2 regions of the Cupriavidus sp. IK-TO18 genome follow, and region 2 is predicted to be linked to the other one. Evidence: riboswitches for the same ligand, from Rfam matches in the RefSeq annotation. Region 2 holds a riboswitch; the other holds the start of a gene.
What was found. A riboswitch is a leader RNA that binds a small molecule or an ion and turns the genes downstream of it on or off. The one in region 2 is predicted to bind glycine.
Positions count from the first base shown of each region.

Region 1: linked by a shared signal. The riboswitch ahead of gcvT (glycine cleavage system aminomethyltransferase GcvT) and the one ahead of IPF36_RS11170 (D-amino acid dehydrogenase) in region 2 are both predicted to bind glycine.

Region 1 covers NZ_JADGMP010000002.1:130,519-139,703, reverse strand. The annotation lists gene IPF36_RS01975 (MBL fold metallo-hydrolase) at 1-721, opposite strand, end outside; gene IPF36_RS01970 (L-serine ammonia-lyase) at 843-2,219, opposite strand; gene gcvP (aminomethyl-transferring glycine dehydrogenase) at 2,370-5,300, opposite strand; gene gcvH (glycine cleavage system protein GcvH) at 5,400-5,780, opposite strand; gene gcvT (glycine cleavage system aminomethyltransferase GcvT) at 5,880-7,007, opposite strand; glycine riboswitch at 7,102-7,226, opposite strand; glycine riboswitch at 7,248-7,334, opposite strand; gene IPF36_RS01950 (glycine zipper 2TM domain-containing protein) at 7,404-7,634, opposite strand; gene IPF36_RS01945 (UvrD-helicase domain-containing protein) at 7,900-9,185, shown strand, end outside.
Region 2 covers NZ_JADGMP010000012.1:250,831-260,015, reverse strand. The annotation lists gene IPF36_RS11190 (LysR family transcriptional regulator) at 1-111, opposite strand, end outside; gene IPF36_RS11185 (MaoC family dehydratase) at 395-853, shown strand; gene IPF36_RS11180 (thiolase domain-containing protein) at 892-2,058, shown strand; gene IPF36_RS11175 (Zn-ribbon domain-containing OB-fold protein) at 2,083-2,481, shown strand; gene IPF36_RS11170 (D-amino acid dehydrogenase) at 2,615-3,880, opposite strand; glycine riboswitch at 3,935-4,065, opposite strand; glycine riboswitch at 4,066-4,167, opposite strand; gene IPF36_RS11165 (TonB-dependent receptor) at 4,422-6,707, shown strand; gene IPF36_RS11160 (sialidase family protein) at 6,740-7,963, shown strand; gene IPF36_RS11155 (hypothetical protein) at 7,960-8,460, shown strand; gene IPF36_RS11150 (DUF3597 domain-containing protein) at 8,512-8,988, opposite strand; gene IPF36_RS11145 (LysR family transcriptional regulator) at 9,121-9,185, opposite strand, start outside.

The DNA of each region.
Region 1 (9,185 bases), on a different contig from region 2:
CGCTCTCGCCGTCGCGCAGGCCCAGGTGCTGGTTCGCCGGCACCGCGATATCGATCAGCCTGGGCCGCGGCAGGTTCAGGTTGCGCATCATCTCGATGAACTCCTCGCGCGTGCGGCCGGATACGCGGCTGTTGTGCGCGCGCTCATGGCCGATGGTCGAGCAGGTCTGGCCCTTGTAGTCGTGCGCGGGATAGACCCGGGTGTCGTCGGGCAGCGCGAACAGCTTGCGGGTCAGGCTGTCGTACAGCGTGCCGGCATCGCCCGACTGGAAATCGGTGCGGCCGCAGCCGTCGATCAGCAGCGCATCGCCCGTGAAGACGCGGCGCACGATGCCTTCGGAGGTGGACTCTTCCCACAGGTAGCTCATGCTGCCGGCGGTATGGCCGGGCGTATGGATCGCGCGCAGCACCTGCTTGCCGAATGCGACAGTGTCGCCGTCGATCAGTTGCTTCTGTGCCGGCTTGATATCGCAGCCCGACGGCGCCGCGGTGTGCGCGCCGGTCTGCATGGCCAGGTGGCCGGCCGAGGTGATGTGGTCGGCGTGGGCGTGGGTCTCGATGACCCAGGTCAGGTGTGCGCCGGTATCCTCTACCAGCGCCAGGTCGCGTTCGAGCTGGTGGTCGACCGGGTCGATCAGCAGCGCCTCCTTCGTTTCCGCATCGATCAGCAGGTACGTGAAGGTTGACGAGGCATCGTCAAAGAGCTGGTGGAAGGTCTGCATGGCGGGCCCTCTTGTTCTGCGGTCGGGGAACGCCGCAATGATACGCCGCAAACCATGCACGATGTACGACGGTTTTCTTCCTTCTCCCGCGCGCGTGATAGGGGAGAAAACCGCCGCGCGTTTAGCACTCGACGATATTCACCGCCAGCCCGCCGCGCGCGGTTTCCTTGTACTTCGTCTTCATGTCGGCGCCCGTCTCGCGCATGGTCTTGATCACCGAATCGAGCGATACGTAGTGCGTGCCGTCGCCGCGCAGCGCCATGCGCGCCGCGTTGACCGCCTTGACCGACGCCATCGCATTGCGCTCGATGCACGGAATCTGCACCAGCCCGCCGACCGGGTCGCAGGTCAGGCCGAGGTTGTGCTCCATGCCGATCTCGGCCGCGTTCTCCACCTGCGCCGGGCTGCCGCCGAGTACCGCGGCAAGCGCGCCGGCGGCCATCGAGCAGGCCACGCCGACCTCGCCCTGGCAGCCGACCTCGGCCCCGGAGATCGACGCGTTGAGCTTGTACAGCAGCCCGATCGCGCCCGCTGTCAGCAGGAAGTCGACTACACCCTGCCGGTTCGCGCCCGGCACGAAGCGGTCGTAGTAATGCAGCACGGCGGGGATGATGCCGGCCGCACCGTTGGTCGGCGCGGTCACCACGCGGCCGCCCGCCGCGTTCTCTTCATTGACGGCGATGGCGTACAGGTTGACCCAGTCCATCACCGAGAGCGGATCCGACAGCGTGCGCTCGGCACGCTCGGTCAGGCTGCGGAACAACTCGGGCGCGCGCCGCTTGACCTTGAACGGCCCCGGCAGTTCGCCATCGGTGCGGCAGCCGCGCGCGACGCAGGCCTGCATTACGTCCCAGATATGCAGCAGGCCGTCGATGACCTCTTGCTCGCTGCGCCACGTCAGTTCGTTCTCCAGCATCAGCCGCGCAATGCTCTTGCCGCTGTCCTGCGCCATCTGCAGCATGTCCTTGCCGCTGCGAAACGGGTGCGGCAGCTGCTGCGCGGCGTTGAGCACCTGGGTGTTGGGCGCACCGGCGGTGACCACGAAGCCGCCGCCCACCGACAGGTAGCGCGCTTCGCGCAGGCTCGCGCCGCTGCTGTCGAAGGCATGGAACTTCATGCCATTGGGATGCTCGGCCAGGGCCTCGCGGCGGTAGAACGCGATGTGCTCCTTCTCGACGAAGGGCACGATATGGCGTCCCAGCAGCGACAGCTCGCGCGACTTGCGCAACGCGGCGAGGCGCCTGTCGATGGAATCGGGATCGATGGTGTCGGGAGACTCGCCCATCAGGCCGAGGATCACGCCCTTGTCGGTGCCGTGCCCCTTGCCGGTGGCGCCGAGCGAGCCGTACAGCTCGACCCGCACGCTGGCCACCTGCGGCAGCAGGCCGTCGCGCTCCAGCCCCTGCGCGAACATCAGGGCCGCGCGCATCGGGCCCACGGTATGCGAGCTCGACGGGCCGATGCCCACCTTGAACAGATCGAAGACGCTGACTGCCACGGAATGTCTCCAGCAATGGGGTGGCCTTGCAGAGGCTCTTTTCAGGCGGTCGAAGTACGGCAACGGACACCGCCGCCGGCGGGCCCGCCATCTTGAGAATAGTGCGGCGGCCGAGCCACCGCAGATGCGATGGCACGGCCCGGGGGTGCGTCAGTCGACCACGTAGTCGCTGACCGGCACGCAGCTGCAGAACAGGTTGCGGTCGCCATACACGTTGTCGGCACGGCCGACCGGCGGCCAGTACTTCTGCGTGCGCAGCGACGCCACCGGATAGGCGGCTTCCTCGCGCGTGTACTTGTGGGTCCACTCGTTCGCGGTCACCACCGCGGCGGTGTGCGGCGCGTGCTTGAGCGGGTTGTCCTCGCGGTCGAAAGTACCGTCGGCGACGCGGCCGATTTCCTGGCGGATCGCGATCATCGCGTCGATGAAGCGGTCCAGCTCATGCAGTGCTTCGGACTCGGTCGGCTCGATCATCAGCGTGCCCGGCACCGGGAAGCTCATGGTCGGCGCGTGGAAGCCGTAGTCCATCAGGCGCTTGGCCACGTCTTCGTTGCTGATGCCGGTCTCCTTCTGCAGCGGGCGCACGTCCAGGATGCACTCGTGCGCGACCAGGTCGTGCTGGCCGGTGTACAGCACCGGGTAGTACGGCGCCAGGCGCTTGGCCACGTAGTTGGCCGCCAGGATGGCGTTCTCGGTGGCGGCGGTCAGGCCGGCCGAACCCATCATCGCGATATACATCCACGAGATCGGCAGGATGCTGGCCGAGCCGAACGGTGCCGCCGACACGCCGCCGATGCCGCGGTCGTCGCGGCGGTAGCCGACGCTGTCCTGGTTGGGCAGGAAATCCGCCAGGTGCGCGCCGACCGCAACGGGGCCAACGCCCGGGCCGCCGCCGCCGTGCGGGATGCAGAAGGTCTTGTGCAGGTTCAGGTGCGACACGTCGCCGCCAAACTGGCCCGGCGCGGCGGTGCCGACCATCGCGTTCATGTTGGCGCCGTCGACATAGACCTGGCCGCCGTGCTTGTGCACGATCTCGCAGATCTGCTGCACGCCCTGCTCAAACACGCCGTGCGTGGACGGGTAGGTGATCATGATCGCAGCCAGGTTCTTGCTGTGCTGCTCGGCCTTCTTCGCCAGGTCTTCCAGGTCGACGTTGCCGTTCTCGTCGCAGGCCACCACCACCACCTTCATGCCGGCCATCTGCGCCGACGCCGGGTTGGTGCCGTGCGCCGACGACGGGATCAGGCAGATGTCGCGATGGCTTTCGCCGCGGCTGGCGTGATACGCATGGATGATCAGCAGGCCCGCGTACTCGCCTTGCGAGCCGGCGTTGGGCTGCAGGCTGACCGCGGCGTAGCCGGTGGCGGCGCACAGCATGGCCTCGAGCTGGTCGATCATCTCGCGGTAGCCCACGGTCTGGTCCAGCGGCGCGAACGGGTGGATCTGGCTGAACTCGGGCCAGGTCACCGGGATCATCTCGCTGGTGGCGTTCAGCTTCATCGTGCACGAGCCCAGCGGGATCATGGTGCGGTCCAGCGCCAGGTCCTTGTCGGCCAGCATGCGCAGGTAGCGCAGCATCTCGTGCTCGGCGTGGTGCGTATTGAACACCGGATGGGTCAGGTACTCGCTGGCGCGCGCCAGTTCGGCCGGGAAGGCGTCATTGATGGCGGCTTCGAGCTTGTCGAAATCGAGGCCCGCCGGCAGCGGCTTGCCTTGCGTGAAGATTTCCCACAGCGCAACCACGTCGTCGCGGGTGGCGGTCTCGTCCAGCGAGATGCCGACGCGCGTGGCGCCGGCATGGCGCAGGTTGATGCCGCGCGCGGTGGCGGCGGCATGGATGGCTTCGGTGTTGAAGCCGGTCTCCAGCGTCAGCGTGTCGAAGAAGGTGGCGTTGGTGCGGACGAAGCCAAGCTGCTCCAGGCCGGCGGCCAGCGTCGCGGCCAGGCGATGCACGCGCTGCGCGATGCGCTTCAGGCCCTGCGGGCCGTGGTATACGGCGTACATCGACGCCATCACCGCCAGCAGCACCTGCGCGGTACAGATGTTGGAGGTCGCCTTTTCGCGGCGGATATGCTGTTCGCGCGTCTGCAGCGCCAGGCGATACGCCTTGTTGCCCTGCGCGTCGACGGTCACGCCGACCAGACGGCCCGGCATCGAGCGCTTGAACGCATCCTTCACCGCCATGTAGCCGGCGTGCGGGCCGCCAAAGCCCAGCGGCACGCCGAAGCGCTGCGAGTTGCCCACGGCCACGTCGGCACCCCATTCGCCCGGCGCGGCGATCAGCGTCAGCGCCAGCAGGTCGGCGGCAGCCACCACCAGGCCCCCGGCGGCGTGCACCGCGTCGGCGATGGCGCGGTAGTCATTGATGTCGCCGTTCACGCCCGGGTACTGCAGCAGCACGCCGAAGGCGCCCGCAGCAGCGGCGTCGGCGGCGGGGCCGACCTTCACTTCGATATCCAGCGGCAGCGCGCGCGTTCGCACCACTTCCAGCGTCTGCGGCAGCACGTCGTCGGCGACGAAGAAGATACTGGAGTCGTGCTTGTTCACGCGCTGCAGCAGCGTCATCGCTTCGGCGGCAGCGGTGCCTTCATCGAGCATCGACGCGTTGGCGATATCCAGCCCGGTCAGGTCGGTGACCATCTGCTGGAAGTTCAGCATCGCTTCCAGGCGGCCTTGCGAGATTTCCGGCTGGTAGGGCGTGTAGGCGGTGTACCAGGCCGGGTTCTCGAAGATATTGCGCAGCACGACCGCGGGCGTGACGGTGTTGTAGTAGCCCTGGCCGATAAAGCTCTTCAGTACGCGGTTCTTGCGCGCCAGGCCGCGCAGCTTGGCCAGTGCGGCTTCCTCGCTCAGCGGCTCGGTGAACTCGCCCATCGGCATGCCGTCGCGGCGGCGGATGGCGGCGGGGATCACGGCATCGATCAGCGCGGCGCGGCTGTCGTAGCCGAGCACCTTCAGCATGTGCTGCTGTTCGGGGGTATCGGGGCCGATGTGGCGGGCGGCGAAGGCGTCGCGCGCCTCCAGTTCGGCCAGCGTGGGCCGGTTACCTTGGGCGGCGGTCATGGGAAGCGGGGCGTTCATTGGCAAGAACCTCGTGGGGAGCGCTGCGGCAGGTGGTCAGCCGTGCCGCGGCGCTGCAAATGCTGTGTGCCGATCCCGGGTGCGGGACCGGCGGGGCGATCAGGCGCCGACGCTGGCCTTGTACGCGTCGGCCGACATCAGGCCGTTGACGTCGTCGCTGTTGGCCGGCTTGAGCTTGAACAGCCAGGCGTCGAAGGCATTGGCATTGACGCTTTCCGGCTCGGCCGTGGCGGCTTCGTTGACGGCGATCACTTCGCCGGCCACCGGGGCGTAGATATCGGAAGCGGCCTTCACCGATTCCACCACTGCCAGCGCGTCGCCGGCACCGACCGACTTGCCCACTTCGGGCAGTTCCAGGAAGACGATGTCGCCCAGCGCATCCTGTGCGTGGTCGGTGATGCCAATGGTGAGCGTGCCGTCGGCTTCGACGCGCACCCACTCATGCGACTCGGTGTATTTGAGGTCGGCGGGGAAATTCATGAAGGTTCTCCGGATTCAGATCTGTTTCTTGTTGGGTGATGCCTGCCCGGCAACGCTGCCGGCAGGCGAGGGCGACCGTTGGGTGAGCGGATGTTTCCCTTAGCTCACGAGTGCCTTGCCATTACGCACAAACGGCAGTTTAACCACAGTCGCGTTGAGTTTGCGGTCGCGGATCTCCACCTGCACGGTGTCGCCGACGTTCACGCCCTGCGGCAGGCGCGCGAACGCGATCGATTGCGACAGCGAGGGGCTGAAGGTGCCGCTGGTGATTTCGCCGTCACCGGCGGCGGTGATGACCTTCTGGTGGGCGCGCAGCACGCCACCTTTGTCGCGCAGGATCAGGCCGAGGAATTGCTGGCGCGAGCCGGCCGCGGCCAGTGCCGCCTTGCCGGTGAAGTCGCGCTCGCTCTGCAGGTCGACGGTCCAGGCCAGGCCCGCGTCCAGCGGCGAGGTGCTGATATCCATGTCCTGGCCATACAGGTTCATGCCGGCTTCCAGGCGCAGCGTGTCGCGCGCGCCCAGGCCGGCCGGGCGCACGCCCGCGGCATTCAGTTTTTCCCACAGGCCGGCGACGCTGGCCGCCGGCACCACCAGCTCGAAGCCGTCTTCGCCGGTGTAGCCGGTGCGCGCGACCATGACTTCGCCAAGTGCGGGGTCCTGCACCACGACAGCGTTGAACGGCTTGAGCGCATCGGAAGGCTGGGTCGACGGGAAGGTACTCCACACCTTGGCGCGGGCGTTAGGGCCCTGCACCGCGACGATCGCCAGCGGCTGCGCGCCCGCGGGCGCAACATCTTCACGGCGCGGGGTGATGGTCACGCCGCTGCCGGTGGCGTCGTTGCGCGCACGGATCCAGTCGATATCGCCGACCGCGGTGCTGGCGTTGACCACCAGGCGGAAACGGTCCTCGGCAAAGAAATAGACGATCAGGTCGTCGATCACGCCGCCTTTTTCGTCGAGCATGCACGAGTACAGCGCCTTGCCCGGCGTCTGCAGCTTGTCGACGTTGTTGGCCAGCAGGCCGCGCAGGAAGGCGCGGGTATTGGGGCCGCTGAGGTCGACCACGCACATGTGCGACACGTCGAACATGCCGGCGTCGGTGCGCACGGCGTTGTGTTCTTCGATCTGGGAGCCGTAGTTGACCGGCATGTCCCAGCCGCCGAAGTCGACCATGCGGGCGCCGAGGGCGCGGTGGATGGCGTTGAGGGGCGTGGCCTGGAGCGTCATGGAATCCTCGGGGGCAATGTCGGGTTGCGAAAACAAAAAAGGGCCATCCGCCGCAACGATCGCTATGCCAATGGCCAAGCAATCCGCTGCGGCGGATGACCCCTCTGTCCTCGATACCTGAGAGATTACGAGGCGGATTCGTTGAATCCCGTCCTCGCGCGCCCCTTCGGTGGGCACGCTCGCCACGAATGGCGGGTGCCGCTCTCCAGAGTGCGGCATGCATCGTGTGCATGTTGCATGCCGATCCGAGCGGTCCGTGGTGCCTGAGAGTTTTCGGGTGATACCCCTTCGGCGGCGCAGATATGCGCGCTCTCCCGGTCGGATGCGCGCAATGTACGGGAGGGCCCTGCCTTTGTCAACGCGGCGGGCGCCCCCCGCCAGCAGCCATTCGCCCTATCAACGGCGATGGTCGTCGGTCATTACGTTACCGACCACGCCGCCCAGGGCGGCACCGCCCAGCGTGCCTGCGGCACTACCGTGCGTCAACGCAGCACCGCCGGCCGCGCCCACGCCGGCACCAATGACCGTGTTGCGCTGCTTCGGTGTCATGTCGGCACAGCCGGTGGCCAGGGCCGCAACGGCTATGCCGGCCATCGTCGCTTTGGAAAAGGCTCGTAGCATTTTCATGATGGGCTCCGAAAGTAACTTTGAGTACGTTCGGGACGCAGGTCTGCCATCCCGCCATACTGGTTAGAGGAGGGCCCGGACGCCCGGTTTTGGGACTTACCAAGTGTTACTTCGGTAACGTCCCCGCCCCCGGAAAAAGCGGTTCCCGCTGACTGATCAGGGCCGGCCCAGCGTGTTAACATGATTAGCTTTGCGTCCGGCGCCGCCCCATGTGTTGTACAGGGCGCGACGCCGTCCCGACCACCCCACGCAAGCATTCCCGCGCATGAGCCACGGCCTCAACGCCGCCCAATCTGAAGCCGTCCGCTATCTGGACGGACCCTGCCTCGTCCTTGCCGGGGCGGGCTCGGGCAAGACCCGCGTGATCACGCAGAAGATCGCGCACCTCATCGAAGACAAGGGCTTCGAGCCGCGCCATATCGCCGCCGTCACCTTCACCAACAAGGCTGCCAAGGAGATGCAGGAACGCATCGGCAAGCTGATGGAAGGCAAGACCACGCGCGAGGGCAAGCGCATCCCGCTCAAGCAGCTCACAGTCTGTACCTTCCACTCGCTGGGCGTGCAGATTCTGCGCATGGAGGCGGAACACGTCGGCCTGAAGCCGCAGTTCTCGATCATGGATTCGGACGACTGCTTCGGCCTGATCCAGGAGCAGCTCGGCACCACCGACAAGAAGCTGATCCGCGGCGTGCAGAGCACGATCTCGCTGTGGAAGAACGGCATGGTCGACCCCGAGGCCGCGATCGCGCAGGCGGCCAATGCCGACGAGCACCAGGCCGCGCTGGTCTACCGCAACTACGTCGCCACGCTGAACGCGTACCAGGCGGTGGATTTCGACGACCTGATCCGCTTGCCCGCGGAACTGTTCGCGCGCAACGAAGCGGTGCAGCTGAAGTGGCAGAACCGGCTGCGCTACTTCCTGGTCGACGAGTACCAGGATACCAACGCCTGCCAGTACCAGCTGCTCAAGCTGCTGGCGGGGGGCTCGCACCTGCGCGCGCCGGCCTTTACCGCGGTGGGCGACGACGACCAGGCCATCTACGGCTGGCGCGGCGCCACGCTGGACAACCTGCGCGGGCTGCAGACCGACTTCCCCGACCTCAAGGTGATCAAGCTGGAGCAGAACTACCGCTCCACCGTGCGCATCCTGGAAGCGGCCAACGCGGTCATCGCCAACAATCCCAAGCTCTTCGACAAGAAGCTGTGGAGCGAGCACGGCATGGGCGATCCCATCGCCATCCACCCGATGAACGACGAGGAGCACGAGGCGGAGTCGGTGGTGTTCCGCCTGTCGGCGCACAAGTTCGAGCGCCGCGCGCAGTTCCGCGACTACGCCATCCTGTACCGCGGCAACCACCAGGCGCGGCTGTTCGAGCAGATCCTGCGGCGCGAGCGCATTCCCTATGTGCTGTCGGGTGGCCAGAGCTTCTTCGACAAGGCCGAGATCAAGGACATCTGCGCCTACCTGCGCCTGATCGCCAATCCCGACGACGATCCCGCCTTTATCCGCGCGATCACCACGCCGCGCCGCGGCGTCGGCAATACCACGCT
Region 2 (9,185 bases):
CTGGATCGAGACCGTCAGCGCGGGCTGGGCGATATGCAGGCGCTCTGCCGCGCGGCGGAAATTGAGGGTCTCGGCCAGCACGACGAAGTGCCGGATGCGGCGCAGTTCCATGGGGTCAGCGGGGATGCGGGAGCCACATCTTAGTGCGCCGCGCGCCCCCCGGGCAACCGCGCGCGCCGGGTGGGTCGATAAACAGCGCTTATCGATCGCGCGGCAAACGATATTGGACGCCGGTTCCGCGGCGTCGCTACACTCGATTGCAAGCTGCCGTGCAGCAACAGATTCCGTATCAAGGAACACTCAAGGAACACAACGGAGACAGCCGGCCGGGCGCAGGCCGATCGCGCCGATCGCGCCCGCCGCGCCTGACCAGGCCTGGACCGACAGGAGCCTCATGCACAGCATTGCATCGCTCGACGACCTGCGCGCGCTTTGCGCCGCGCCCGCCGCCGTGAGCGAGTATTTCCCCATCGGGCAGGACGCCATCGATACCTTCGCCGAGCTGACGCATGACCGGCAGTGGATCTACGTGGACCCCGAGCGCGCCGCGGCGGATTCGCCATACGGCTGCACGGTCGCGCACGCCTTCCTGATCGTGTCGATGGTGTCGGCGGCGTTCGGGCAGTGCTTTACCTTTCCGGGCCGCAAGCTGGCGCTGAACTATGGCTTCGACCGGCTGCGCTTCACCGGCCCGGTGCCGGCCGGCGCGCGCGTGCGCGGCGCGTTCACGCTGCAGCAGCTCGACGAAGTCCGCCCCGGTGAAGTGCGCTGCCACTGGAAAGTAGAGATGCAGGTCGAAGGCAGCGAGCGGCCGGCCATGGTGGCGACCTGGCTGGTGCAGATGCGCTTCTGAAGTTCCCCAATATCAATCCCAAGCAGGACGAGACTCCCATGAGCATCAAAGGCAAGGCATATATCGTCGGGGCCTACGAGCACCCGACCCGCAAGGCGCCGGACAAGTCGGTGGCGCAGCTGCACGCGGAATCCGCGCGCGGCGCGCTGGCCGATGCCGGCCTGACCCTGGCGGACGTGGATGGCTACTTCTGCGCCGGCGATGCGCCGGGGCTGGGCGCCACCAACATGGTCGACTACCTCGGCCTGAAGGTGCGCCACGTGGACTCCACCGACACCGGCGGCTCCGCCTACCTGGTGCATGTCTCGCACGCCGCGCAGGCCATTGCCGCCGGCAAGTGCAACGTGGCGCTGATCACGCTGGCGGGCCGGCCGCGCTCCGAAGGCTCGACCGGCACGCAGGCGCGCAACTGGGGCGCCAACCTGCCGGACGCCCCGTTCGAGGCGCCGTTCAATCCCGTCACCGTCAACCTGTACGCGATGGTGGCGATGCGCCATATGTACGAGTACGGCACCACGCCCGAGCAGCTGGCATGGGTCAAGGTGGCGGCGTCGCACCACGCGCAGCACAACCCGCACGCGATGCTACGCAACGTGGTCACGGTGGAAGAGGTGCTGAACTCGCCGTTGATCGCCGACCCGCTGCACAAGCTCGACTGCTGCGTGGTGTCCGACGGCGGCGGCGCGCTGATCGTGGCGCGGCCCGAGATCGCGGCCACGCTCAGGCGCCCGAAGGTGAAGATCATCGGCGCCGGTGAATACGTCAAGGGCCAGCTCGGCGGCGAGGTCGACCTGAGCTGGTCGGGCGCGAAGTTTTCCGGCGCGGCCGCGTTCGCTGAAGCCGGCGTGACCCCGGCCGACATCAAGTACGCCTCGATCTACGACAGCTTCACCATCACCGTGCTGATGCAGCTGGAAGACCTGGGCTTCTGCAAGAAGGGCGAAGGCGGCAAGTTCGTGGCCGACGGCAACCTGATCTCGGGCGTCGGCAAGCTGCCGTTCAATACCGATGGCGGTGGCCTGTGCAACAACCACCCGGCCAACCGCGGCGGCATCACCAAGGTGATCGAGGCCGTGCGCCAGCTGCGCGGCGAGGCGCATCCGGCGGTGCAGGTGAAGAACTGCGACCTGGCGCTGGCGCAAGGCACCGGCGGCTACCTGGGCTCGCGCCACGGCAGCGCCACCCTGATCCTCGAGCGCGAATAATGAACGATCGCCGGAGCAACTGACATGACGACCCCGCACACTCCCATGGCCTACAAGGCCCCGGACGAACAGCCCGACAACATCGAATTCTGGCAGGCCGCGCGCGAAGGCCGGCTGCTGGTCAAGCACTGCCAGTCATGCGGCAAGACGCACTGGTATCCGCGCACGCTGTGCCCGTTCTGCATGGGCGATACGGTCTGGAAGACCGCCAGCGGCCGCGGCACCATCTACTCGTACAGCGTCACGCGCAAGGCTGGCCCGCAGGCGTATTGCATTGCCTATGTGACGCTGGACGAGGGCGTGACCATGATGACCCATATCGTCGATTGCGATCTCGATGAGGTGCGCATCGGGCAGAAGGTGAAGGTCAGGTTCGCGCCCAGCGTGGATGGGGCGCCGGTGCCGGTGTTTGCGCCGGCCTGAGCGGTTCACGGCGGGCGATGGCGCTTCACTCCGTGGAGGCTCCCGCCCTCTCCCCCGTACCTCTCCCACGAGCGGGAGAGGGGCTGGGGGAGAGGGCCAGCGCTGGCAATAGCGAGGCGCTCAACTGGCAATCTCAAGCCTTGGCAAGTCCCAGCGAGCCCACGCCCGAGACTTTCGGCTCAACCAGCGCCTGCGCCACCACCCCCGCCACCATATCCGCCGTCACCGCCGACAGCGTCCAGCCAAGGTGCCCATGCCCGGTGTTGTAGAACACGCACCGGGCCCGCCCCCGCCCAACACGCGGCAGCATATCCGGCAGCATCGGCCGCAGCCCCGCCCACGGCACCACGCTGCGCGTGCTGACGCCGGGGAAGCACTGCTGCACCCATTCCACCAGCGGCCGGATGCGGTCGGCGCGGATGTCGCGGTTGAAGCCGTTGAACTCCGCGGTGCCGGCCACGCGGAAGCGGTCGTCGGCCAGGCGGCTGGTGACCAGCTTGGTTTCATCGTCGAGCAGGCTGACGGTCGGCGCCGCGGTGCGGCTGCCCGCGTCGTTCAGGTTGACGGTGATGGAATAGCCCTTGACCGGATAGATGTTGACGCGGTCGCCCAGCCCGGCGGCCAGCGCGCGGCTGGCGGTGCCGGCGCAGATCACCGCGCCGTCGAAGGTCGAGGTGGCGCTGTCCGCGCCTTCCTGCACGGTCACGCTGGCGCTGCGGCCATCGGTGGTGACCTTGCGCACGTCCTCGCCGTAGCGGCAGTGCACGCCCATGCGCTCGATGGCGGCGGCCAGGCCGCTGGTGAACTTGTGGATGTCGCCGGTCGAATCGCTTTCGGTGAAATAGCCGCCGTAGTAGGTGCCGGCCAGCGTCGGCTCGATTGCGCGCATTTCCGCCGGCGTTACCGCGCGGCGCTCCAGCCCGCCCTGCGCCAGCAGCGCCGAGACGCGGCCCGCGTGCTCGAAGCCCGCCTTGTCGCGATAGATATGCAGGATGCCTTCGCGCTTGTGGTCGAAGTCGATGCCTTCCTGCGCCGCCCACGCGAACAGGTGCTCGCGCGCCGCGATGGCCAGGCGCGCGGTCTCGATGGTGTTGCGGCGGTAATGCGGGATCGAGGCGATGAACTCGGCGAACCAGCTCAGCTTGTGCCAGCTCGGGCGCGGGTTGACCAGCAGCGGGGCGTCGCTGCGCAGCATCCACTTCAGGCCCTTGATGATGGTGGACCAGTGCGTCCACACCTCGGCATTGGAGGCGGATAGCTGCCCGCCGTTGGCGAACGAGGTTTCCATCGCGGCGTAGCGGTGGCGCTCGAACAGGGTGACGGAGAATCCGCGCCGGGCGAGCGCGTAGGCCGTGGTGACACCGGTGATGCCACCGCCGATGACGGCGATTGTCTTCATGATCTGGCAGTCCAGAAACGTCGGGGTGGGAGCCCGCACGCGACATGCGTGGCGGACGCCCCCTCTGTTCCTGACCTGAGAGATTCACGACAGCCGCCGGTGGTGCCCGGGGGTACCGGTGGCGGGGGCCGCTTGCTCCTTCGGTATGCCGGCTGACGATGGCGGCATTCTTCAGAGTGCTGTGACGCGTGATACCGGTCCTTTTGCCTGAGAGTTTCCGGGGCGGTTGCTCCTTCGGCGCTGTCCGCGGCGGCTGCCGCCGGATCAGTCTCTCCCAGCATCACGTTGGCGCGAACGCCAATCCGCGCAAATCTAGAGACAAAGGCCGCAAGTGGATATGCGGGTAAACGCGAATAGAGCCAGTCGTGTTCGCATGGATGGGTCGAGTCGCTTCTTTACCGGCGCGGCGCTATGTCGCACTGCGTCAAGCCGACCCGCCCCCTAGAATGTCAGCACTCGCTACGCGGAGGAAGTGCGCCGTAGCACGAGCCGGATACGGCGCACCGGTCGGGCGAGCCAGAAGAACAGAAAAGGTATTCCAGTGAGAAGAAATCGGATTGCGCTGGCCGCCTCGGCCGCGCTGATGGGCCCCGGCATCGCCGGCGCGCAGCCGGATGAACCCGTCAGCGCGCCGCAGCCCTTGCAGGAAGTCGTGGTCTCGGCGAAGACCGGGCGCGGCGAAACGCCGGCCACGCCGCCCAATACGCCATCGCCCGCCTATGGCATCAGCGCCGCACGCATGGCGGACTTCAACGTGGTCAACACCGAAGACGCGCTCAAGTACGCGCCCAACCTCGCCGTGCGCAAGCGCTTCATCGGCGATATGAACTCGATCATCTCGGTGCGCAGCACTAGCTCGCGCCAGTCGGCGCGCGGGCTGGTCTATGCCGACGGCCTGCTGCTTTCCAACCTGCTGGGCTCCGATTTCACTTTCCCGCCGCGCTGGTCGCTGGTCAACGCCGCCGAGATCGAGCGCGTCGACGTGCTGTATGGCCCGTATTCGGCGCTGTACCCGGGCAATTCGCTGGGCGCGACCGTGCTGATCAGTACGCGCACACCGGAGAAGTTCGAGGGCGATGCCAGCGTGCAGCTATTCACGCAGCGCTTCAACCTGTACGGCACGCACGACAGTTTCAACGGCGTGCACGCCAACGCCTACGTGGGCGACCGCGCCGGGCCGTTCTCGTGGCTGGTCAGCGTCGACCGGCAGGACAGCAAGAGCCAGCCGCTGAGCTTCTACACCGCGGCGCGCTCCAGCGTGCGGGCGACTTCGGCCGACAAGCCCGTGACCGGCGCCTACTTCGACCAGGACCAGACCGGCGCCGACCGCACCGTGATGGGCGTCAACAGCGAGGGCGTCACGCACACCGTGCAGGACCAGCTCAAGCTCAAGCTCGGCTACGACATCACCAATACCCTGCAGGCGCAATTCACCGCCGCCTACTGGCAGCAGGACCGCTCCAGCGCCACCGGCAGCTACCTGCGCGATGCCGACGGCAACGTGGTGTCGAGCGGCCCGGTCAATATCGGCGGCCTCCGCTACGTGATCCCCGCCAACGCGTTTGCGCCGGGCAATGGCGAGGACGCGCGCTGGCTCTACGGCCTGTCGCTGCGCACGCGCAACGAGACCGGGTGGAATTTCTCCGGCGTGGCATCGCTGTTCGATGTCACCAAGGACATCAGCCGCACCGCCAGCACCGCGGGCAATGGCCCGGGCACGGTGACCTATGGCGACGGCACCGGCTGGCGCACGCTCGACCTGAAGGCCGACTACCGCCCGCAGCAGCTCAAGGGCGGCCACTGGGTCACCCTCGGCTACCACTACGACAACTACAGGCTCAGCAACACCACCTACAACACCTCGGACTGGCAGGCCGCCACCATCTCCGCGTTCAACAACGCCTTTGCCGGCAAGACCGAGACGCAGGCGCTGTACGCGCAGGACGCGTGGTACTTCGCCGAGGACTGGAAGCTGATCCCGGGCGTGCGCTGGGAGCACTGGCGCGCCTATGACGGCAGCCGCAGCCAGCCAGGCGTAGATGTCGCCTACCCGGTGCGCAGCGAGTCCAACTGGTCGCCCAAGCTGGCGCTGGAAAAGGCCATCGGTCAGGACTGGCTGGGCCGGCTGTCGCTCGGCCAGGCCTGGCGCTACCCGACCGTCGCCGAGCTGTTCCAGGGCCGCATCACCGGCACCTCGCTGATCAACAACGATCCCAACCTGAAACCGGAGCGCTCCTTCTCGAAGGACCTGACCTTCGAACGCACGGTCGACCGTTCGTACTTCCGCGTGTCGGTGTATGAAGACGACATCCGCGATGCGCTGGTCAGCCAGACCAATACCACGGTGTTCCCCACCGTCACCAGTTTCCAGAACGTGGACCGCGTGCGTACGCGTGGCATCGAGCTTGCCTACGACGGGCGCGACGTGCTGACCAGCGGCTTCGACCTGTCGGCCAGCGGCGCGTACAACCATTCCAAGACGCTGGAGAATGCCAATAACCCGGCATCGGTGGGCAAGTATTTCTATCGCATCCCGCAGTGGCGCGCGAACCTGGTCGGCACCTACCGCTTTACGCCGGCATGGGCCGGCACGCTGGCGATGACCTATTCGGGGCGGCAGTACAATACGCTCGATAACAGCGACGTCAATCCCGACACCTTCGGCGGCACCAGCAGTTTCCTGACCTTCGACGTCAAGGTGACCTACAAGCCCGCCAGGAACGTGCGGCTCGGGCTTGGCATCGACAACCTGACCGACCAGCGTTACTTCGTCTACCACCCGTACCCGGGCCGGACGTTCTACGCCGAGGCCAAGCTTTCCTTCTGAGTGCAGTGACCAGTCCGATCCTGACCATTCCCCTGCAGCGCTTGCCCCGCAGCTTCCGCTTCCTTGCCGCCGGCGTGATCGCCTGCACGGCGTTCGCCGCGATGGCGCAGTCCCATGGCAACCATGCCGGCCACGGTGCGCAAAGCGCGGCGCCGAAGGCGATGAGCGAACTCGGCACCGGCGCCGCCTTCGATCGCGACGGCCGCTTGTGGATCGCCTACAAGGACGGCCAGCACGTGGCCGTGCGCGCGTCGGCCGACCAGGGTCGCAGCTTCGGGCCGGTGCAGCACGTCAACCGCGTGCCCGAAGCCGTGGCTGCTGACCACGACAGCCGGCCCAAGGTTGCCACCGGCCGCGACGGCGAGATCTACGTCACCTGGACCCAGCCGCTGCCCAAGCCCTATACCGGCTTTATCCGCTTCGCGCGCTCCGCCGACGGCGGCAAGACCTTTGCCGCGCCGGTGACCGTGCATGCCAACCGCGACCAGATCGCGCACCGCTTCGACGCGATCGCGGTGGACCCGGCCGGCCGCGTCTTCGTCAGCTGGATCGACAAGCGCGACGTGGTCGCCGCCGAAGCGCGCAGGCAGCCCTATGCCGGCGCTGCGATCTACTACGCGGTATCGGCCGACCACGGCAAGAGCTTCCAGGGCGATTACAAGATCGCCGACCAGTCCTGCGAATGCTGCCGCATCGCGCTCGCGCCGACGCCGGACGGCAAGATGCTGGCGCTGTGGCGCCACGTGTTCCCGCCCAACGCGCGCGACCACGCGGTGGCACTGCTCGGCGCCGACGGCACGCCCGCGCCGATGCAGCGCGCGACCTTCGACGACTGGCGCATCGACGCCTGCCCGCACCACGGCCCGGGCGCCGCGGTGGCGCCGGACGGCATGCTGCACATGGTCTGGTTCAACGTGAAGGCAGGCAAGCCGACGGTATCGGTCGGCCGCTTCCGGGACGGCAAGCTGCAGGCGCAGCGTCCGCTGGACGACCCGCGCGCGCAGCATGCCGATATCGTCGCGCTCGACGACCATCCCATCGTGGTGGCGTGGAAATCGTTCGACGGCCAGCAGACCCGGCTCTCGGCGATGCTGTCGCAGGACGGCGGCAAGACCTGGCAGACGCGCCAGGTTGCCGGCACCGCGCGCGATTCGGACCAGCCGCACCTGCTGCAGCACGGCGGCCGCGCCTACGTGCTGTGGCGCACCGAGGCCGAAGGCTTCCAGGTCTTCCCGCTGGCGCAGGAGGGCGCATGACATTGCGTCGCAAACTCATCGCCGCGCTGGCGGGCGCCACGATCGCGCTCGGCGTCGCCGGCATGGCGCACGCGGCCGAACGCGTATCGGTGTTCGAATCCGCCAGTGCCGCGCAGCTCAGTGCCAGCCAGCAGGGCAAGCCCTTCGTGCTGGTGGTGTGGTCGCTCGACTGCGTCTACTGCAAGCGTAATTTCGAAGCCATCGGCAAGCTGCAGGCGAAGCATCGCAGCCTGCGCGTGGTCACGCTGGCCATGGACCGGCCCGACGCGCTGCCGCAGGTGCAGCAGCTGCTCAAGCGCGTCAACCTGACGCGCGACGCGTGGATGTTCGGCAACGAGCCGCAGGAGAGGCTGCGCTATTCGGTCGATCCCGACTGGATGGGGGAGATGCCGCGCACGTACTTCTATCGGGCCGACGGCCAGCGGCAGGGCGTATCCGGCGTGATCGGCGACGCCGACTGGGACAAGCACCTGCGCTGGGCGGGCATCGGCGGCTGAGGCGGCCGCCGGCCCTTTCCTGAGGCAGCCGCCAACGCTTCCCGGATTTCCTTACGACAAGTCCGCCGGCAGCTTGCCGCCGTTGGCCGCAAGCTCCTGCATCAGGCGCTTGTGCAGCCAGACATTCATCCCGGCGGAATCGTTCATGTCGCCGCTGTAGTGCAGCTCGCGCGCCAGTTCCTTGCGGTGCTCGAGGCTGCTGTCGATGCCCAGCGCCTTCATCGTGTCAACGATGGACGTGCGCCAGTTCAGCGTCTGGCCGCTCTCCCTGACCAGGTTGTCCATGATGGATTCGACGTCGACGCCCGACAGCGGCGTGGGTTTGGCCGCGGCCTGGCCAGCGCTGCCTGCGGGCGTGGTGGCGCCTGCCGACGCGGGCGACGGGCTCGACGGCGCGGGTGCCGCGCCTGCCGAGGTCGGCGTGCCAGCCGCTGTGCCGGCGGATGTGCCGGCGGGGGTGCCCGAAGTCGTGGCAGCCGGCTTGGCCCGGCCCAGCAGCTTGTTGAGGATGTCCTTGAAGATGCTCATGGCGGTGGCCTCCTGTCCGTTTGGATCGCAGCACGTGGAGTACAGCGCCATGCAGGAAACGCACCATCCACGCAGGCCTTGCTTTCGGCGCACCAGGCAGCGCCGGGTTGTAAATGCTGCATGCAGCGACAGTCATGCCGGCACTTTTGCCGGCTCGCCGAACTCGCTGAACTTCGCCGCCATGAACTCGACGAACA